DNA from 4 places in the Pseudoalteromonas sp. SCQQ13 genome. Region 2 is predicted to be linked to each of the others. Evidence: predicted binding sites of a transcription regulator. Region 2 holds the regulator's gene; each other region holds the start of a gene.

Region 1 (5,022 bases), on a different contig from region 2:
TTTATCTACTGCTATTACTGCAATATTTTTTGCCGGAATAGCTAATTTGTAATCGGCAATCACTTTATCTTCTGCAACAAGCTCTGCTGGTTTATCGGTATTATAAACCATTGGCGATGTTTGCTCAGGCGCTAAACGCTTTTGCATATCAGCGCCGTCACCGGTAATAAATACATAATGGATATTATCGGTTTGTAGATTATCTTTAATAACGCGGTTTACATCCTTTACTGTTAGCGTTTTAAGTTTGTTAGTTACGTAACTTACAAAGCTGTCGGTATTGTAAAACTGGCTATCAAGTGCATAACCTAGTTGGCGATTTTGGCTTGCCACCATTTGCGGCACAAAGTTAATTAAAAAGTTACGTGTGGCTTCAAAGTCGTCTTCACTCATGCCATTTTTAATTAGCTTATCAAGCTCAAACAAGGCGGTACGAGTCGCAAAATGCGCATCGTTATTAGAGCGAAGTGGGCGTAACCACACTTGAAATATTTGCTCAGAGCGCCCTAGGTTTGCATCAGGCTTAGTTTGAAACATACCACGCGGAAAGTATTCAATGTACGCGTAATCGCCGTAGTTCATGCCACGGGTTTCACGAATACGCTCATATAAAAAGCTGTTAGAACTACGGTGCTCACCAAAGTAAGAACGCACTAACCACAGTGCAGTCCAATCCTCACTACTTCTTATTGTATCAATTGGAAAACCAAACGATACCGCTGTCGACTGCGCACTCTTTTCAACAATAGTAGCATGATGGCCTTTAAGCTCAGGCGCATCAGGAATACTTAAACGGCTTTGCTCGCCTTTAGGCAGGCCTGCTAAATCAGCTAACATAGTGGCTTTTAGTTTTTCCGGTACTGCACCAATTAAGCCAAGTGTTAGCTTAGATTGCGTAAGCTCTGTGTTATAAAACGTTTTAACATCATCAAGCGTAAGTGCTTCTAAATCTGAAATATCACCATAGTTGTAGCTTTCATAAGGATGGCCTTTGTAAAGCGCGCTGTAGAGTACTTCTTTACCTAGTTCTTCATCGTTAGATGCTTTTAAGCCCGATTTAATACCGTCAATTAGCTCTTTTTTAAGGCGCTTAAAGTCATCTTCTCTAAAACCGGGATTAAGTAACTGATCGCTCACTAATGCATACCACTTAGCAGCGTTATCTTTATGAATACGCCCTTGAAACGACAGCATTTCTTTATCTATTTGATAACCAAAGCTACCTGCCAGCGGATAAAGTGCTTGTTTAATATCTTTATAGCTTGTTGATTGTGAGCCACCTTGCGCCAGCATAGCTGCAGTTAATGCGCCAAGGCCTTTTTTACCTTGCGGGTCAGCAGCAGCCCCGGTATTGAATAAAAAGTTAACGTCGATTAATGGCGAGCTGTTAGTTTTATCTAGTACTTTAAATGCAGCAGCCTGAGGTGCTTGCTCCAGTTTTGCAACCAGTGCGTTTAAATCAACCTCTTGCTCAAAATTTGGCGCTTTATCAAGTGCCGACATAGTCACGGTAGTGCGTGCATTATCAACAAAATACTTGTTAGCAATTGCTTTAATATCTTCAGCTGTTATTTCATCTGAGGTTTTATATAGCTGGTTTATTACCCTAGGGTCACGCTCAAAATGCATATAGCTTGCAAGGGTTGCAGCAATTGCTTGCGACGAATCTAAACCATTTATAAAGCTGTATTTAAGGTTAGATTTTAAGTCGCTGAGTTTTTGGCTATCTACTAACTCAGTACGCGCTTGGGCGTAGGTACGATTGATTGCATCGCGTACTTTGGCTAAATCGTCTGCTTTTTCTACTTTTACAAATACATGCAGTAAACCCGGATCTTTGGTTTCTGGATTATAGCTAAACATTTGGCTGGCAATTTGTTTATCTACCACTAGCTCTTGGTATAAATCTGAGTTGTTTGAAAAATAAAGCTGCGAGAGTAAATCAAGCGCAGCTCTGTCTTTTTTAGCCGGCTCCCACGCAGTGCCTTTATACGATACTAATAACCAATGCCCTGGTAAGCCTGGGTTTTGTTGATGACTATATTTTGGCGCTTGCTGTGTTGGCTCTGCTTTAATGTCGGCAACATAGTCACCCTTTTTCCACGCACCCCAGTGTTTTTTAACCATAGCCATAGTGGCTTTTGGGTCTACATCACCCACAATTACAAGTGATACATATTCGGGCTTATAAAATTTGGCAAAAAATTCTTTACCATAAGCCATTTGATCAGGCATGGCTTCTATGTCTTTAAAAAAGCCCATAGTGGTGTGTTTATAAGTGTGTTGCTCAAAGGCCTCTTCGCGTACTGCGCTAAGTAATTTACGCACTGGGCTGGCATTATTTTTTAAGTACTCGCCTTTTACCGTTTGCGCTTCGGTTCTAAATTGCTCTTCGGTATAGGTTAAATTTTGAAAAATATCAGCTTCAAGTTCAAGTACTTTATCAAGATGCTGCTTTGAAAAGTTTAAATGATAGTTAGTGTAATCGTTGGTGGTGTAAGCGCGGTTATCAACGCCAGAATTTTTTAAAATACTTGAATACACGGCCTCAGGAAATTTTTCAGAGCCTTTAAACATCATGTGTTCAAAAAAATGCGCAAAGCCCGTTTTACCCGCTTGCGTTTCATTACGTGATCCTACCGATACAGGAATTTGCAACGAGACTACATCAGGGTAATCGGTTTTAACCACCATAACGCGCAAGCCATTTTCAAGCTCTTCTAGTAAGTAGTCTTGTGAAAAAACGCCCTCGCCCGTAGTGTTTGTTTGTTGTTGTGTTACTGCTTGGCTCGTTTGATTTTGTTCAATAGCGCAACCCGACAGTGCCAGCGATACCGCTAAACTGGTTGCTAAAAATTTAAATTTCATTGTTTTTCCTTTTATAGCAATCAATTTTAATCGCTAAACGTTGAGCTAGTTTAATAAAAAGTACCATCTGATTATGCCGCAAAGCCGCCAATAATAAGAGCCTAAAGCGTTGTTATTATGTAAACAACTGTATCAAATTTACTAATTGGTAACGAGCTTGTATGAATAAACCTCACTACGATTGAAAAACTTTCATTAAATAAAGCTATCTAGCCATCTAAATGGCTGCTATATTAATTCCATCGTAACAAACTAAGCTGGAATGAGGATTATGGCTTTATCACTTCAAGAGAAAATAGAAGATAGCAATCAAGGCGTATACCTTATTGGTACTACGCCGCCAAAAATTGGTACCGATAAAGCGCAACTAAAAACCATTGCAGAAAAGCTATTGGGTCGCCTACACGAAATTGAATACGACGGCGTAATAATTTACGACATTCAAGACGAAAGCAGCCGTACTAATCAAGCGCGTCCGTTTCCATTTAGGCAAACTGTCGATCCACGTGAATACAGCAACCTATTACGTGGCTTATCGCACCTTGATGTAATTACCTATAAAAGTGTGGCGCAACGCAGTGCGAACGAGTTTAAAGATTGGCTAAGTGAAACTAAAAACGACTACGATTTAAAAAATATTGTTTTAGTAGGTAGCCCATCATCGATAGGCGATATAAAACTAAGCCTACCAGATGCGTATAAAACGCTGGCAGAGCAATCTGATGACTTCTTTTTAGGCGGCGTTACTATTGCAGAGCGTCATTCTAATAAACGTAATGAACACGAGCGCCTAATAGAAAAAACCGCTCAAGGCTGTAAGTTCTTTATTTCGCAAGCGGTTTACGACGCACAAGCAACAATAGAGTTAATAACTAGCTATGCACGTAGTTGTAAAGCACAAGGGCTTGAGCCTAAGCGCCTTATTTTAACTTTTACTCCGTGCGGCGGCGAAAAAACCTTAGAGTTTATGCAATGGTTGGGGATCTCAGTGCCAGAGGCCACTAAATGGCGCATGCTTGATGCGAACAATACGCTGAGTGAATCGGTACGTATTTGCCGCGAAAATCTCGATTTAATACTTAAAAGCTGTGCGCATTTAAACGTGCCGCTGGGCTTAAATATAGAAAGCTTAACTAACCGTAAAGAAGAAATTGACGCATCAATTAACTTATACCGCTTATTAAAAGCCACCATGGAATTAAATCTAGCTGAAAAGTTAATAGCTTAAGGGCTAAGCATTTAATACAAAACCAGATTAATTAGTTACACTCTTTGGCAAGCCTTATAGCTTGCCTTTTTTTATTTTAAATTTGAGAAGTAACGTATTTAGTTAAAGGTAAGGGGAAATTAGCAGTTATGTGCTAAATGCATTTTGCGCTTTATTATCAATATTAACTATGTTTACTTTTGTTGCTGGCCGCTTTTGTTACTAACCTTTTGCCCTGAATAGCTTTTTAACGCAGCTCCCATAGCAGCGCACATAACACCAAAAATAACTCCTTCGTTAGATATAAACCTAAAGCTGATAAAAATATCTAATAAACTTATTATTGCCAGCGATAAAACTAAACCTATGCCTGAATACAGCAACCATGTTTTAGTAACTTTGTTCATAAATTAATTCCTTTTAAATGCTAAATTTAGCCTAATACAACCCCGCGGCTATTTTTCGGGGTCGTATTATTTCACTGACAATTGAAAGTCAAAACTAAAAAACTGTTATTTACGTCTTCTACTTGGCTCTCTTTGTCCTGTAATGCGTTTTTTATCGCGGTCTTTTCGTGATTTATTGGTGTTTTTGCGGTTATCTTTTGGCTTTTTGTTTGGATCTGGCTCGTAGCCTGCTAGCCACTGTGGCGTTAAGCGGGTATCTAACAGTACTTCTATTTCTTCAAGTAACCATTGCTCGTCAATACTTACTAGCGACATTGCAAGCCCTTGCTCACCAGCGCGACCTGTACGGCCAATGCGATGTACGTAGTCTTCGGCTATGTATGGCAGTTCAAAGTTAATTACAAATCTAAGTGTTGGAATATCTAAGCCACGTGCGGCTACATCGGTAGCAACTAATACACGGGTAATGCCTTCTTTAAAGTTTTGTAGTGCACGGTCGCGTGCGCCTTGTGATTTATCACCATGGATTGACTCGGTTTT
Region 2 (5,022 bases):
GTAAATCTATATTTTCTAATGTAGTAATAAAGCGTTTTTGTTTTACACAGCCCTCTTTCACTACATTTGTTGAGCTTGCTTGCACGTCAAAACTACTGCGCACCGCAAGCTTTATATCGGTATTTTTAAGTGGCGATAATGTTTTAGCGTGTAAAACGGGGTTACCTAATCTTGCCAATAAGTTAGCTTGCGCTCTACATACCTTAGCGTATTTAATGGCCTTGTTAACTTTACGTGGGTCGGTACTAAATATCCCTTGTGTATCGGTCCAAATATATACTTGTTTAGCATTGCAATAACTTGCCAATAAGGTTGCACTGTAATCACTACCATTGCGACCAAGAGTGACCGTATCGCCTTGGGTATTAGCCGCAATAAACCCTGTTACCACGTTAATTTTGTGCTGGCTAATAAGCTCACTACACTGCTGCGTATTTTGGCTATGCAATAATTGTCCATCACTTAGCGTAAACAAGCCTCTTGCGTCTTGCATGCATGCAGCAACATTAAGTTGCTGTAAATACGCTGCGAGCAAACGAGCTGACCACAACTCACCATGGGCGAGTAGCGCCGCTTCTTGCAACTGCTCAGTACTCGCTAATTTAGCAACTAAACTTAGCTCTTCATTTAGAGTGGTTAAGGCGCTGCGCTTTAAATCGCCCTGCAGTAGCTGCGTTATTAAATCACTTTGATGATTGTTTAATTGCAATACAATATCAGCGAGCGCTTGAGTATCGTGCTGCTGATAACTTTGCCACAGTTTTACTAATGTATCTGTGGTTTTTCCTGCAGCCGATACCACTACACAATCACCGGGCTGAGCTTGCCCTAAAATTATTTTTGCAACGCTTTTATAGCGCTCGGCTGAGCTTAAACTCGAACCACCAAATTTATGAATATTATTAGTCATATTAATTACCACAACGCCGGGTGAGCAGCGCTCAATTTAACATTACTACTTGCGCTAGCACCTGCTTTACCTGCGTTATTGTGCTGACCTGGTTGCACTAAATTAAATACCCGATCAAAGTCTGCTAATAAATCTGCTACATCTTCAATACCTACCGACACACGAATAAGCGTATCGCCAACGCCAGCGGCTAAACGAGCCTCGGCTTCCATTCCTGCATGCGTCATTGTTGCTGGGTGGCATATTAAGCTCTCTACGCCACCTAAAGATTCAGCTAAGCTAAATGTTTTAAGGTTTGTTAAAAATGCAGCTGCGTCATTTACATCACCTTTAATGTCAAAACTAACCATGCCACCAAAACCAAGTTGCTGTGCTTTAGCCAATTCATGTTGTGGATGCGACTCTAGCCCCGGGTAATATACTTGGCTAACAAATTTTGAGCTTTCAAGGTACTTAGCAATAGCTAAGGCATTTTCTTGATGCTGCCGTAAGCGTACATTTAAAGTACGCAAGCCACGCAAAGTTAAGTAACTATCAAACGGTGCCCCCGTTATACCAATATTATTTGCCCACCAAGCCAGTTCTTCACCTAGTTCGTCAGTTGCAGCAATAACCGCACCGCCAACCACGTCTGAGTGGCCATTTATGTACTTAGTGGTTGAGTGCACCACAATATCAACGCCAAATTTAATCGGGTTTTGTAATGCAGGCGATAAAAAAGTGTTATCTGCGGCTACCAAAGCACCGCATTGTTTCGCAATATCGGTTACTGCTTTAATATCAGTTAAACGTAAAATAGGGTTACTAGGGGTTTCTATCCAAATTAACTTAGGTTTGATTACTAAAATTTGCTGCAAACTTTCTGGTTTAGTTAAATCTAACACTTCGAGTTTTAATAGGCCGCGCTTTTGTAATGAGGTAAATAAGCGATAGCTGCCGCCATAACAATCATGGGGGATCACTAACGTATCGTCACTATTAAGCAGCTGAGTGGCTAAATGTACGGCAGCCATTCCTGTTGCAGTAATAATGCCGCGAGCACCACCTTCGAGTTCGCTGAGTGCTTGGGCTAAAGTATCACGATTTGGATTACCACTGCGGCCATAGTCATATTGACGTTTTGTATCAAAGTCGGCAAACGAATAAGTGGTTGATAAATACAGCGGAGGCACAACCGCGCCATGGTGCTTATCAGCATCGACACCACTGCGAACTGCAATTGTCGCTTTATTTTTTTCACTCATATTTATTACCTGCTTTATTTAGATGTTTAGACGTCTAAAACAGTAATTCATTCAACTTAAGAAGTCAAAACATTTAAACACCTAGCCATCTGTGCAACAAGTATTTGACTAATTTGTTTAAATCGATAGAATTTCACGCATATTCGCGCTATTTTTTAGTAGGGTGAGCAATTAATAATCTGAGGCAACGATACATCTTATGGCAAAATGGAATGGCGAGTATATTCACCCATACGCAGAACACGGGAAAAAATCAGAGCAAGTTAAAAAGATCACCGTTTCGATCCCGCTAAATGTATTAAAAGTACTAACCGATGAACGCACCCGTAGGCAAATTAATAACTTACGCCATGCAACTAATAGCGAGCTATTATGTGAAGCATTTTTGCATGCGTTTACTGGGCAACCGTTACCTAACGATGATGATTTACGTAAAGATAACGCCGAAAAAGTGCCTGAAGAAGTGAAAAAAATAATGCAAGAAATGGGCTTAGAAGTTCCTGTTTTAAACGAAGACTAAACAGCGGCTTTTAAACAAAAAAACCTCAGCCATGCTGAGGTTTTTTTATGGCTATAAATTACACTGAAGTAACTTAATACCGAGCAACATAATGCTGCTTATTCCATATAGTTTGCTGGCAGCTCTATTTGCGCTACGCCTGAAGCAATGGCTGCTAATGCAACTGCTTTAGCAATACGCGGCAATAAACGCGGGTCCATAGGCTTAGGAATAATATACTCTGCACCAAACGCTAGCTTATCGACACCGGCAGCTTTTAGTACTTCTGGTGGAACCGGCTCTTTGGCAATACTACGAATAGCTTCAACTGCTGCAATTTTCATTTCATCGTTAATTTCACTAGCACGCACATCAAGTGCACCACGGAAAATAAACGGAAAACACAACACGTTATTAACTTGGTTAGGGTAATCTGAGCGCCCTGTTGCCATAATTAAATCGCTTCGTGCGCCGTGTGCCAGTGCCGGATCAATCTCTGGATCTGGGTTCGAACAAGCAAATACGACTGGCTTTGCTGCCATTAATTTTAAATCATCGGCCGATAATAAGTTAGGGCCCGACACACCAACAAATACGTCAGCATCTTCAATTACATCTTGTAATGTACGCTTATCGGTATTGTTAGCAAATAACTGTTTGTACTCGTTTAAATCATCACGGCGAGTGTGAATAACACCTTTACGATCAAGCATATAAATATGTTCACGCAGTGCACCACACTTAATTAATAACTCCATACAAGCAATCGCTGCAGCGCCGGCACCTAAACATACAATAACTGCATCTTCAATATCTTTGCCTTGCACTTCCAGCGCATTTATCATGCCTGCAGCCGTTACAATAGCCGTGCCGTGCTGATCATCATGAAAAACAGGAATACTACAGCGTTCAATAAGCGCCTTTTCAATTTCAAAACACTCTGGTGCTTTAATATCTTCAAGGTTAATACCGCCAAAAGTATCAGCAATATTAGCCACAGTATTTATAAAGTCTTCGGTGGTGCGGTGTTTTACTTCAATATCAATTGAGTCAATGCCTGCAAAACGTTTAAACAACAACGCCTTGCCTTCCATTACCGGTTTTGACGCTAAAGGCCCTAAATTTCCTAAACCTAAAATAGCAGTACCATTGGTGATCACTGCAACCAAATTACCTTTACCTGTGTACTTATAGGCATTTACAGGGTCAGCAGCAATTTCACGCACCGGCTCAGCTACACCGGGGCTATAAGCTAAAGCGAGATCATGAGCCGTTTCTGCAGGCTTGGTTAGCTCAATGCTGATTTTACCTGGAACGGGGTGAGAGTGATAATGTAGTGCTTGTTCACGAAAGTCCGACATAACGCGATTATATCCTGCAATTTAAGTTAAAGTGAGAGGGAGTAAAGCGACACTTAACATGCCTTAAAGTACGATACCCTTATTATTTTTAAATTCCAAGCAATATCAGGTCTATCCTGTTATATGCTAGATCTGTTAATTTTAAGCGAATTTTCAGCAACTTCGATAAAAACATCGCTACTTTTCATAAATATAAATTGTGCTAAAAGGCACTTTTCAAGCTTATTTTAGTTAAAAGTATTATTCACAAAACAGCGTTTTTAAAATGTGAATAAAATCAGCTAAAAGCGATTATTTATTCTGCTTTAACAACACATAGCTTCATGTTGGCTACTTTTAGAAACCGAGTTTAAAATTTAGCTATTAAAAATATAGAGAATATTAGGTCATTTGTCTGCAAAGGTTTATGCATACCGAGAATAAGAACAGGAAATAGTTATGCAAAAGCAATAAACTTAAAACTAGCGAGGTTAGGGGGAAGTTAGAGGATTTTTAGGCATAAAAAAAGCATCCTAAGATGCTTTTTTTAACTAAATAGCAATAATTACTTTTTGCTACCAAGTGCACCGAAACGCTTGTTGAAACGATCAACACGTCCGCCAGTGTCTAAAATCTTTTGCTTACCAGTGTAAAACGGGTGACACGCAGAACAAACGTCTAGGTGAATATTTTTACACAGAGTAGAGCTAGTTTCGAATTCGTTTCCACATGAACAAGTTGCAGAAATTACTTCGTACTTAGGGTGAATACCTTCTTTCATAGAAACCTCTAGTTAAGGCCGCATCGCTCTCCAAACCCGGAGTCTGGCACCATACGTCGTTAAAACAAATTTATTGGTGGCGGATTTTATCCAACAACCATCAAGCACACAAGCATTAATTAGTATTTTTGCTAAAAAAACAACCATTTTGAGTAAACAAGGTTATTTGGTAGTAGGTTTTTAGCTGTATTTTTAGTACATTAGGGCCAAGTATTAGCACGCCCTCCCCCATTATTTTTTTAACAGTT
Region 3 (5,022 bases), on a different contig from region 2:
CTGATTTAGATCACTCACTGAGCATTAAACATGCAAAAGCCCGCATTATACGGGCTCTTTAAGCGGTTAAATAACATACTAACCGCGTTGTATTTGTGCTATTAATCTGTGTATGAACAGCAATAATCAGCAAAATCGCTTACTTTTACCTTAAAGCTTACGTTTGCATCAACATTAAATGATTCGCCCGCATTAAATGTTTTCCACTCGCTTTCACCTGGCAATAAAATATCCCACTGCCCTGCTAATAATTCCATACATTCTTTTTGGTTAGTGTCGAACACAAACTCACCTGGTTGCATAAAGCCTAATGTTTTTGCTTCACCACTGCCTAATAAAACGGTTCGGCTTGACACTTTGCCATCAAAATACACATTGGCTTTTTTAATTACACTAACATTTTCGAACTTTGACATATTTAGCTCCTGCTAATAATTTAAGATTTTTATTTATAAATTTTATCGCACTACCTTGCCTGATAGCTTACTTTCTTGCAAGGAAAGCAGTATTGCTTTAAGTGAAGTTGTTTCATATTCGGGCATAAAAAAACCCGCAACATATGCGGGTTTTTCAATTGCTTACTTTATTTAATCAAAGGCGATTAAAAAAGTTCGTTTGCTTTGTTTACTATGTTCTCAACAGTAAAGCCAAAGTGCTCAAACAGCTCACCTGCAGGCGCTGACTCACCAAAGGTAGTCATACCTACTACTGCGCCATTTAGGCCAACGTACTTGTACCAGTAATCAGCAATACCTGCTTCTACTGCTACGCGGCGTGAAACAGATGCTGGCAATACACTTTCTTTGTATGCTGCGCTTTGCGTTTCAAAAGCATCAGTACACGGCATAGATACAACACGTACCTTTTTACCTTGCTTGCGTAGTTCGCTTGCAGAATCTTGTGCTAGTTGCACTTCAGAACCCGTTGCAATGAAAATAAGCTCTGGATTGCCGTCGCAGCTAAGGATGTAACCACCCTTTTTAACGTCGCTCAGTTGCTGTGCGTTACGTGCTTGTTGCTCTAAACCTTGGCGAGTAAAGATTAGTGATGTAGGACCGTCTTTACGCTCAATAGCTTGTTGCCATGCAATTGCCGACTCCACTTGGTCACATGGGCGCCAGTTGTATAAGTTAGGCGTTAAACGCATGCTAGCAATTTGCTCTACTGGTTGGTGAGTTGGACCATCTTCACCTAAACCAATTGAATCGTGCGTGTATACAAAAATGCTTGGTTGCTTCATTAATGCAGCCATACGTACGGCATTTTTTGCATATTCAACAAACATTAAGAACGTAGCACCGTAAGGAATAAAGCCTTTATGCAGCGCAATACCATTCATAATTGCCGACATACCAAACTCACGTACACCGTAGTAAATGTAGTTACCGCTTGCATCGTCGCGTGTTAAGCCTTTAGAGCCATCCCAAATTGTTAAGTTTGAGCCAGCTAAATCGGCTGAGCCACCCATAAATTCTGGTAATAACGGGCCAAATGCATTTAATGCATTTTGCGACGCTTTACGCGATGCAGGGTTTGCAGGGTTTGCTTGCAGCTCTTCAATGTACGCTTGAGATTTTTCAGCCCAATCGCCAGGCAGTTCGTTGTTAATACGACGCTTGTATTCTGACGCTAGCTCTGGGTATGCTTTTGCGTATGCTGCAAATTTTTCATCCCAGCTTGATTCAAGCTGTTGACCTTTTTCTTTGCTATCCCATTGTGCATAAATGTCTGCAGGGATTTCGAATGCATCGCCAGTCCAACCTAAAAATTCGCGAGACGCTTTAATTTCGTCCTCACCAAGTGGTGCACCATGGCAGTCGTGGCTACCCGACTTATTAGGTGAGCCGTAACCAATAATTGTTTTACAACAAATTAGTGATGGCTTATCGGTAACACTTTTAGCTTCTGCGATTGCAGCACTTATAGCATCGCTGTCGTGGCCATCAACACCGCTAATTACATGCCAACCGTATGCTTTAAAGCGAGCTGGCGTATCATCGGTAAACCAACCTTCTACTTCGCCATCGATTGAAATGCCGTTGTCATCCCAAAATGCAACAAGTTTACCCAGACCTAATGTGCCTGCAAGTGAACCAGCTTCATGAGAAATACCTTCCATTAAGCAGCCGTCGCCCATAAATGCATAGGTAAAGTGATCAACAATATCGTGACCTTCACGGTTAAACTGTGCAGCTAGCGCTTTTTCGGCAATTGCCATACCTACTGCGTTAGTGATCCCTTGACCTAACGGGCCGGTAGTAGTTTCGATTCCTGGTGCATAACCGTACTCTGGGTGACCAGGTGTTTTTGAATGCATTTGACGGAAGTTTTTAATTTCGTCTAACGGTAAATCATAACCCGTTAAATGTAATAAAGAATAAATAAGCATTGAACCGTGGCCGTTCGATAATATAAAGCGATCTCGGTCAGCCCACTCTGGGTTTGTTGGGTTATGTTTTAGATAATCGCGCCATAATACTTCTGCGATATCTGCCATGCCCATAGGGGCTCCAGGATGACCAGATTTGGCCTTTTGTACTGCGTCCATTGACAAGACACGAATAGCATTTGCAAGTTCTTTGCGAGATGGCATGAATTCTCCTACCTTAATATATTTTTGCGCGGGTATTTATGTATTCGATTATGCCGCCGTATAACTTGGCGACTAGTGTATAGTCCATTCTTACTTATTGTAGGGGCGGTGTGCAATTAAAAACCCATAATAATAGGTCATTATGAATATTTTTTGAGACCGAAAAGTTATTAAATATTTTATTTAGACGTCTAGGCGTAAAAACACTATGCAAGATGTTTTGTTTTCGATAAAATACGCCCCTTAATTTTTAAGCGCTAATACCGACGTTTGTGAAGCGCAATATTTGTGAGCAGAAATACAATGGCAAAACATTTATTTACTTCTGAATCTGTTTCTGAAGGTCATCCGGATAAAATCGCCGATCAAATCTCTGATGCGGTACTTGATGCTATCCTTGAGCAAGATTCTCATGCCCGAGTTGCGTGTGAAACTTACGTAAAAACCGGTATGGTTATGGTTGGTGGTGAAATCACTACTAGCGCATGGGTTGATATCGAAGAAATTACACGTAAAACAATTCGCGACATTGGCTACACTAATTCAGATATGGGTTTTGATGCAGATTCATGTGCAATTTTAAACACTATTGGTAAACAGTCTCCTGACATTAACCAAGGTGTTGACCGTACTAGCCCAGAAGAACAAGGCGCTGGCGATCAAGGCTTAATGTTTGGTTACGCATGTAACGAAACTGAAGTACTAATGCCTGCTCCTATTACCTACTCACACCGTTTAGTGCAGCGCCAAGCACAGGTTCGTAAAAGCGGCGAGCTTAACTGGTTACGCCCAGATGCAAAATCACAAGTTACGTTTGCATACGAAAACGGCAAGCCAGTAGGTATTGATGCTGTTGTACTTTCTACGCAGCACAGCGAAGATATTTCACAAAAAGATTTAATCGAAGCGGTGATGGAAACTATCATCAAGCCGGTACTTCCTGCTGAGCTAATTACTAGCGCGACTAAGTTTTTTATTAACCCAACAGGTCGCTTTGTAATTGGCGGACCAATGGGCGATTGTGGCTTAACCGGTCGTAAAATCATTGTAGATACCTACGGCGGCATGGCTCGTCACGGTGGCGGTGCTTTCTCTGGTAAAGATCCATCAAAAGTTGACCGTAGTGCTGCCTATGCTGCACGTTATGTTGCTAAAAACATTGTTGCTGCTGGCCTTGCTGATAAGTGTGAGCTACAAGTATCGTACGCTATTGGTATTGCAGAGCCTACGTCTATAAGCGTAGAAACCTTTGGTACCAGCAAACTAGAAGAAAGCCGTTTAATTGAGCTTATTCGTGAGCACTTTGACTTGCGCCCTTACGGTTTAATTAAAATGCTTGATTTAGAGCGCCCTATCTACCTTCCAACGGCGGCTTACGGCCACTTTGGTCGTGAAGAGTTCCCTTGGGAGCGTACTGATAAAGCAGAAGCACTTCGCGCTGCTGCTGGTCTTTAAGCCAACATACTATTAAAAATATAAACGGCCCTTTTAAGGGTCGTTTTTATATCTAAAGCTTATTATTCAAGCCGTGAAACATAAATCACTCTCGAATTGTTTTGCACTTTCGGTATATACTCGTTTTACTATAAAAGCTTAGGGAATTAAAAATGGCCGACAACTTTCGTGTTACCTTTGTAGGACTCGCTGAGGGCGTTGACAGCAAAGCTGTTACTGCCATGCTTGCTACTAAATTAAAAACATCAAATGAAAAAGTGTCGCTTTTTTTTAATGGTAAACCGCTATTTGTGCCAAGCAATAAAGACAAAGCCCTAAAGCAAGCCAAACTACTTGCCAGCTTAGGTATTAAAAGTAAGCTGCAGGCTGTTACCAACCCTAATCAAAATACTCAACTGGCAAGTGCAACGAGTAGCCAGCGCGATGACAGAATTTTTGATGCGCTTGATTACATTACCAGTAGCTTAATTCGCCTTGAAGAAAAACTAGACGAGCTTGAACAGCGCCTACCCGAGGTTGAAGCCACACCAATTACCGATGAACACATAGAGTGGCAAGACGATGATCTTATGCTTGATGATGAGTTGCTCACACCACTGCAAAAACGCAGTAATGTGTTGTTATATTCACTCATAGCAACTGTGGTTACTTTGCTTATTTTATTAGCAATATATTTAACCGTCCCTAACTTATTCTCTTTTTAATTACGGGGTGAAATCCTAAAGTGAGCAATAAACGTGCAACAATAAGAGCGTCTGTCCGCGAACTGCGTAATAATTTATCAAGTAACCAACAATTAATTGCCGCCCAATCGCTAAAAGTGAATTTTATTCAATACTTAAATGGCAAAAAAAACACTAAAAAAGAACATATTGCCATTTATTTTAGTAACGACGGCGAATTAGATACCTCATTGTTAATTAATGAATTATGGGATAAAGGGCACACCCTTTACCTGCCTGTAATTCACCCCT
Region 4 (5,022 bases), on a different contig from region 2:
CATTAGTAACCTCACCCGACTCAATTAATGTTTGCGTAGTAAAAGCCAAGTCGTTAACCATGCAATAGCCTGAGCCAAAATCAGTATGCGCGTGGTGTGTACCGCCTGCTAAATGGCATGCCATACCGTGTTTAAGGGCTAAGCGAGCGGTTTGTAGTGTACCTTGTGGGGCTGTAAAGGTACGCGCCATTAGCTCTTTTGACCAAGGTAGACCAATACGGCGCATGGCTTTTTCGTCTAATTGATTATGATATAGGTCGTGAATATAGTTTTCGCAGTGTACTAATTCTAGTGCCTCTGGCGTACCTAATAACGGCTGTACTAAGTTATCGCCAACTAATCCTAACTGCTTAACGTGCTGGTATAAATGTGCAAATTTACTCATTACAAAGCGATGTTTAGGATCAAAGCTAAACGAGTAATTAGGATGATAAACTAACGGCAAGTGAGGATTTAGGGTCATAAAATTCTATTTGTAGTTATAGTTATAAAACAAAAGCCCTACATAAATGCAGGGCTTAATTATTGCCTAGAGCTTAAAATTAGCTATTAACCAATCTTTTTGTACTTAATACGCTTAGGTTGAGTTGCCTCAGCACCTAACGTCTTTTTAAGCCACTCTTCGTACTCAGTGTAGTTACCATCAAAGAAGTTAATTTGGCCTTCGTCGCGGTAATCTAAAATATGTGTAGCAATACGGTCAAGGAACCAACGGTCATGCGATATACACATTACACAACCAGGAAACTCTAAAATAGCGTTTTCTAGTGCACGTAGTGTTTCAACGTCCAAGTCGTTAGTTGGCTCATCGAGTAGTAACACGTTACCGCCAGCTTTTAATAACTTAGCAAGGTGTAAACGGTTACGTTCACCACCCGATAGGTCTTTAACAAATTTTTGCTGATCGTTACCTTTAAAGTTAAAACGGCTAACGTAAGCACGGCTTGGGAACTCAAAATTACCAATTTTAAGTACGTCTTGCCCGTCTGATATTTCTTGGAAAACAGTTTTGCTTTCGTCCATACCGTCACGGAACTGATCAACCGTTGCAATGTGTACGCTTTCACCTATGGTGATGTTGCCGCTGTCTTGCTGTTGCTCGCCGCTGATCATTTTAAACAGTGTTGATTTACCCGCGCCGTTAGCACCAATAATGCCCACAATGGCACCTTTTGGCATGCTAAAGCTTAAATCGTCGATTAATACACGGTCGCCAAAGCTTTTACGTAAGTTAGTTATTTCAAGCACTTGATCCCCTAAACGTGGGCCAGGCGGAATAAACATTTCGTTGGTTTCGTTACGTTTTTGATAATCAGACTGCTGCATTTCGGTAAACTGCGCCATACGTGCTTTTGACTTAGCTTGGCGGCCTTTAGGGTTTGAACGAACCCATTCAAGCTCTTGCGCAATTGACTTTTGACGTGCTTTTTCAGATTTTTGCTCTTGTTGTAGGCGCGCATCTTTTTGCTCTAACCACGAAGAGTAGTTACCTTCCCATGGAATACCTTCACCACGGTCAAGCTCTAAAATCCAACCTGCTACATTATCTAGGAAGTAACGGTCATGCGTTACCGCCACAACTGTGCCTTCGTAATCGTGTAAGAAGCGCTCTAACCAGGCAACCGACTCAGCGTCTAAGTGGTTAGTTGGCTCATCGAGAATAAGCATGTCTGGTTTTTCAAGTAACAGTCGGCATATAGCAACACGGCGGCGTTCACCACCCGAAAGGTGCTCAATTTTAGCATCCCACTCAGGTAAACGTAGTGCATCGGCAGCGCGCTCTAAAACGTTGTCTATGTTGTGACCATCGTGCGCTTGAATAACCGCTTCAAGCTCGCCTTGCTCTTTTGCAAGTGCGTCAAAGTCAGCGTCTTCCATGGCGTATTCGTTATACACTTCGTCAAGGCGTTTAAGCGCGTATTTAACTTCGCCAACAGCTTGCTCAACGATTTCGCGTACGGTTTTGCTTTCGTCTAAAACAGGTTCTTGCGGTAAGTAACCAATTTTAGTGCCTGGTTGTGGAAAGGCATCACCTTCAAAGTCTTGGTCAACACCGGCCATAATACGTAGCAATGTTGATTTACCAGAGCCGTTTAAACCAAGCACACCAATTTTAGCGCCCGGGAAAAAGTGTAACGAGATGTCTTTTAAGATAGTGCGCTTAGGTGGCACAACCTTAGAAACTCGACTCATCGAGAATATAAATTTATCAGGTAAAACCATGGAAAAAACCTTCAAATAATAATAAAAATTACAATGCTCTATTGTAGTGGTTGACGGGTGAGGCAGTCAACGAATGGCCAATTTTAAACCGACAAACAAACTATAAAGTGCGCAAAAACGATTATAAAATAGGATGAAAAAATTTCATTTGGATATTTAGACATCTATACATCTATTGGTTGATATTTTTTCTTATCTGTTCATAATAAGTTTTCGGTTTTGATGAATAGGAGTAAAAGGATGCCAATTACAGTAAAAGACGAGCTACCAGCTATTGCTCGCCTGCGCCAAGAAAACGTATTTGTAATGCCACAAACTCGTGCAAAAACGCAAGAAATTCGCCCCATGCGTTTGGCTATTCTTAATTTAATGCCTAATAAAGTTGAAACCGAAGTACAGTTTATTCGTTTGCTTGCCAATTCGCCCTTGCAAGTAAATGTAGAACTACTGCGTCTAGACACTCATCGCAGTAGCAGTAATTCAGAGCAGCACCTAGACACCTTTTATCGTTATTTTTCAGAAGTAAAAAACAATAACTACGATGCATTAATAGTTACCGGCGCGCCGCTAGCGCATTTAGAGTACCAGGATGTAGCTTACTGGGATGAGTTTACCGCAATTTTAGATTGGGCTGAGCAGCATGTTACGTCTACACTTTTTTCGTGTTGGGCAGCGCATGCAGCGCTTTATCATCATTATAAAATAAAGCGCGATTTAAAAACCGATAAACTGTGTGGCGTATTTACGCACCAATGTTATTTTGAACATGGGGCGTTAACGCGCGGCTTTGACGACACCTTTTTAGTACCGCATTCGCGTTATGGCCATGTAGATGTAAATAAAATAAATGCTTGCAATGAACTAGTCGTGCTAGCGGGTTCTAAGAAAGTAGGTGCTTACTTAGTTAAAAATAAGTCGGGCAGCCAAGTGTTTATTACCGGCCACCCAGAGTATGACGCCGACTCGTTAAAAGCTGAATACCAACGCGATTGCGAAAAAAGCGACAATGCGCCCAAACCCGAAAATTACTTTCCAGATGATGATGCAACTAAACAACCTTCAAAAACGTGGCAAAGCCATGCTTTTTTACTTTTTTCGAACTGGTTAAATTATTACGTGTACCAAACTACACCCTATGATATTAATTTAGTTAGCCAAGACGTAAGGACTAACAACTATGCCGAATAACCCTCTTAATAATGACCAAAATAAGCACGACGAACTAAGTGCAGCGTTAAAAGAGCGAATTTTAATTTTAGACGGCGCTATGGGCACTATGATCCAAGCACACCAATTAGAAGAGCAAGACTATCGCGGTGAGCGCTTTAAAGATTGGCATGTACTTATTCGCGGTAATAACGATTTACTAAGCCTTACGCAGCCTAAAATAATTACCGATATTCATCGTAGCTTTTTAGCTGCCGGTGCCGATATTATCGAAACCAATACCTTTAACTCCACCACCATTTCGATGGAAGATTACGACATGGCTAATCTAAGCCGTGAAATAAACCTAGAGTCGGCAAAATTGGCACGGCTACTTTGCGATGAGTTTAGTGCTAAAACACCCGAAAAACCACGTTATGTAGCGGGCGTACTTGGGCCAACATCAAAAACTTGTTCATTGTCGCCCGATGTAAACGATCCGGGTTATCGTAATGTTACCTTTGATCGTTTAGTTACTGCCTATGTAGAATCGACCTTGGCACTGATGGAAGGTGGCGCCGATATTATTTTAATCGAAACCATATTCGATACCCTCAATGCTAAAGCTGCATCGTTTGCAGTAGAGGAAGCGTTTGAGCAAGCAGGGCGCACATTACCAGTTATGATCTCCGGCACTATTACCGATGCCTCTGGGCGTACGCTTTCGGGGCAAACTACCGAAGCCTTTTATAACTCTATTCGCCATATTAAACCGCTTTCTATAGGCCTTAACTGCGCCTTAGGCCCAGATTTACTGCGCCAATATGTGCAAGAGTTGTCGCGTGTATGCGAAACCTTTACCTCTGTGCATCCAAATGCAGGCTTGCCTAACGAATTTGGTGGCTACGACCTAGAAGCAAAAGAAATGGCAACCGAAATTATTGATTGGGGTAAGTCGGGCTTTATTAATATTGTAGGTGGTTGCTGCGGCACCACACCTGCGCATATTCGCGCCTTTGCAAAAGGGCTTGAAGGCGTTAAACCACGCCAGTTGCCAGAAATTGAAGTACGCATGCGTTTATCGGGCCTCGAAGCCTGTAACTTAAATTAAGGAGCCGCCAACATGACTCAAAAAATAGCAGTATTTACTAATGTCGGCGAACGTACCAATGTAACCGGCTCCGCCATGTTTAAACGTTTGATCATGGAAGAAGACTATGAAACCGCGTTAACAGTTGCTCGCGAACAAGTAGAAAACGGCGCGCAGGTAATTGATATAAACATGGACGAAGCCATGTTGGATTCAAAAGCCGCCATGGTTAAGTTTTTAAATTTAATTGCCTCAGAACCCGATATTTCTCGCGTACCTATCATGGTCGACTCCTCTAAATGGGAAGTAATAGAAGCCGGTTTAAAGTGCATTCAAGGCAAAGCCATTGTTAACTCAATTTCGTTAAAAGAAGGCGAAGAGCCGTTTATTCGTCAAGCCAAAACCATTAAACGTTTTGGTGCAGCGGCTGTAGTTATGGCCTTTGACACCGACGGCCAAGCCGCTACCGCCGATAGAAAGTTTGAAATATGTGAGCGTAGCTACAAAATATTAGTAGAAGAAGTTGGCTTTGCGCCCGAAGACATTATTTTTGACCCAAATAT

The links. Region 2 encodes MetJ, which represses methionine synthesis genes. Its sites were predicted from a motif close to TAGACGTCTAGACGTCTA; they were not measured.
Region 1: a site for MetJ is predicted at 3,079-3,096, ahead of I6F41_RS05640 (methylenetetrahydrofolate reductase). Genes of this name have one in related genera too.
Region 3: a site for MetJ is predicted at 2,778-2,795, ahead of metK (methionine adenosyltransferase). Genes of this name have one in related genera too.
Region 4: a site for MetJ is predicted at 2,381-2,398, ahead of metA (homoserine O-acetyltransferase MetA). Genes of this name have one in related genera too.

What each region holds. Positions count from the first base shown of each region.
Region 1 covers NZ_JADYXG010000005.1:54,636-59,657, forward strand. The annotation lists gene I6F41_RS05635 (M16 family metallopeptidase) at 1-2,868, opposite strand, end outside; gene I6F41_RS05640 (methylenetetrahydrofolate reductase) at 3,140-4,096, shown strand; gene I6F41_RS05645 (hypothetical protein) at 4,270-4,482, opposite strand; gene I6F41_RS05650 (DEAD/DEAH box helicase) at 4,588-5,022, opposite strand, start outside.
Region 2 covers NZ_JADYXG010000002.1:319,202-324,223, forward strand. The annotation lists gene I6F41_RS03155 (bifunctional aspartate kinase/homoserine dehydrogenase II) at 1-910, opposite strand, end outside; gene metB (cystathionine gamma-synthase) at 916-2,154, opposite strand; gene metJ (met regulon transcriptional regulator MetJ) at 2,354-2,674, shown strand; gene I6F41_RS03170 (malic enzyme-like NAD(P)-binding protein) at 2,773-4,014, opposite strand; gene rpmE (50S ribosomal protein L31) at 4,559-4,774, opposite strand.
Region 3 covers NZ_JADYXG010000005.1:20,966-25,987, forward strand. The annotation lists gene ppnP (pyrimidine/purine nucleoside phosphorylase) at 102-416, opposite strand; gene tkt (transketolase) at 602-2,593, opposite strand; gene metK (methionine adenosyltransferase) at 2,897-4,048, shown strand; gene I6F41_RS05510 (hypothetical protein) at 4,201-4,752, shown strand; gene I6F41_RS05515 (5-formyltetrahydrofolate cyclo-ligase) at 4,773-5,022, shown strand, end outside.
Region 4 covers NZ_JADYXG010000009.1:141,454-146,475, reverse strand. The annotation lists gene I6F41_RS09365 (histone deacetylase family protein) at 1-463, opposite strand, end outside; gene ettA (energy-dependent translational throttle protein EttA) at 550-2,223, opposite strand; gene metA (homoserine O-acetyltransferase MetA) at 2,464-3,411, shown strand; gene I6F41_RS09350 (homocysteine S-methyltransferase family protein) at 3,401-4,480, shown strand; gene metH (methionine synthase) at 4,493-5,022, shown strand, end outside.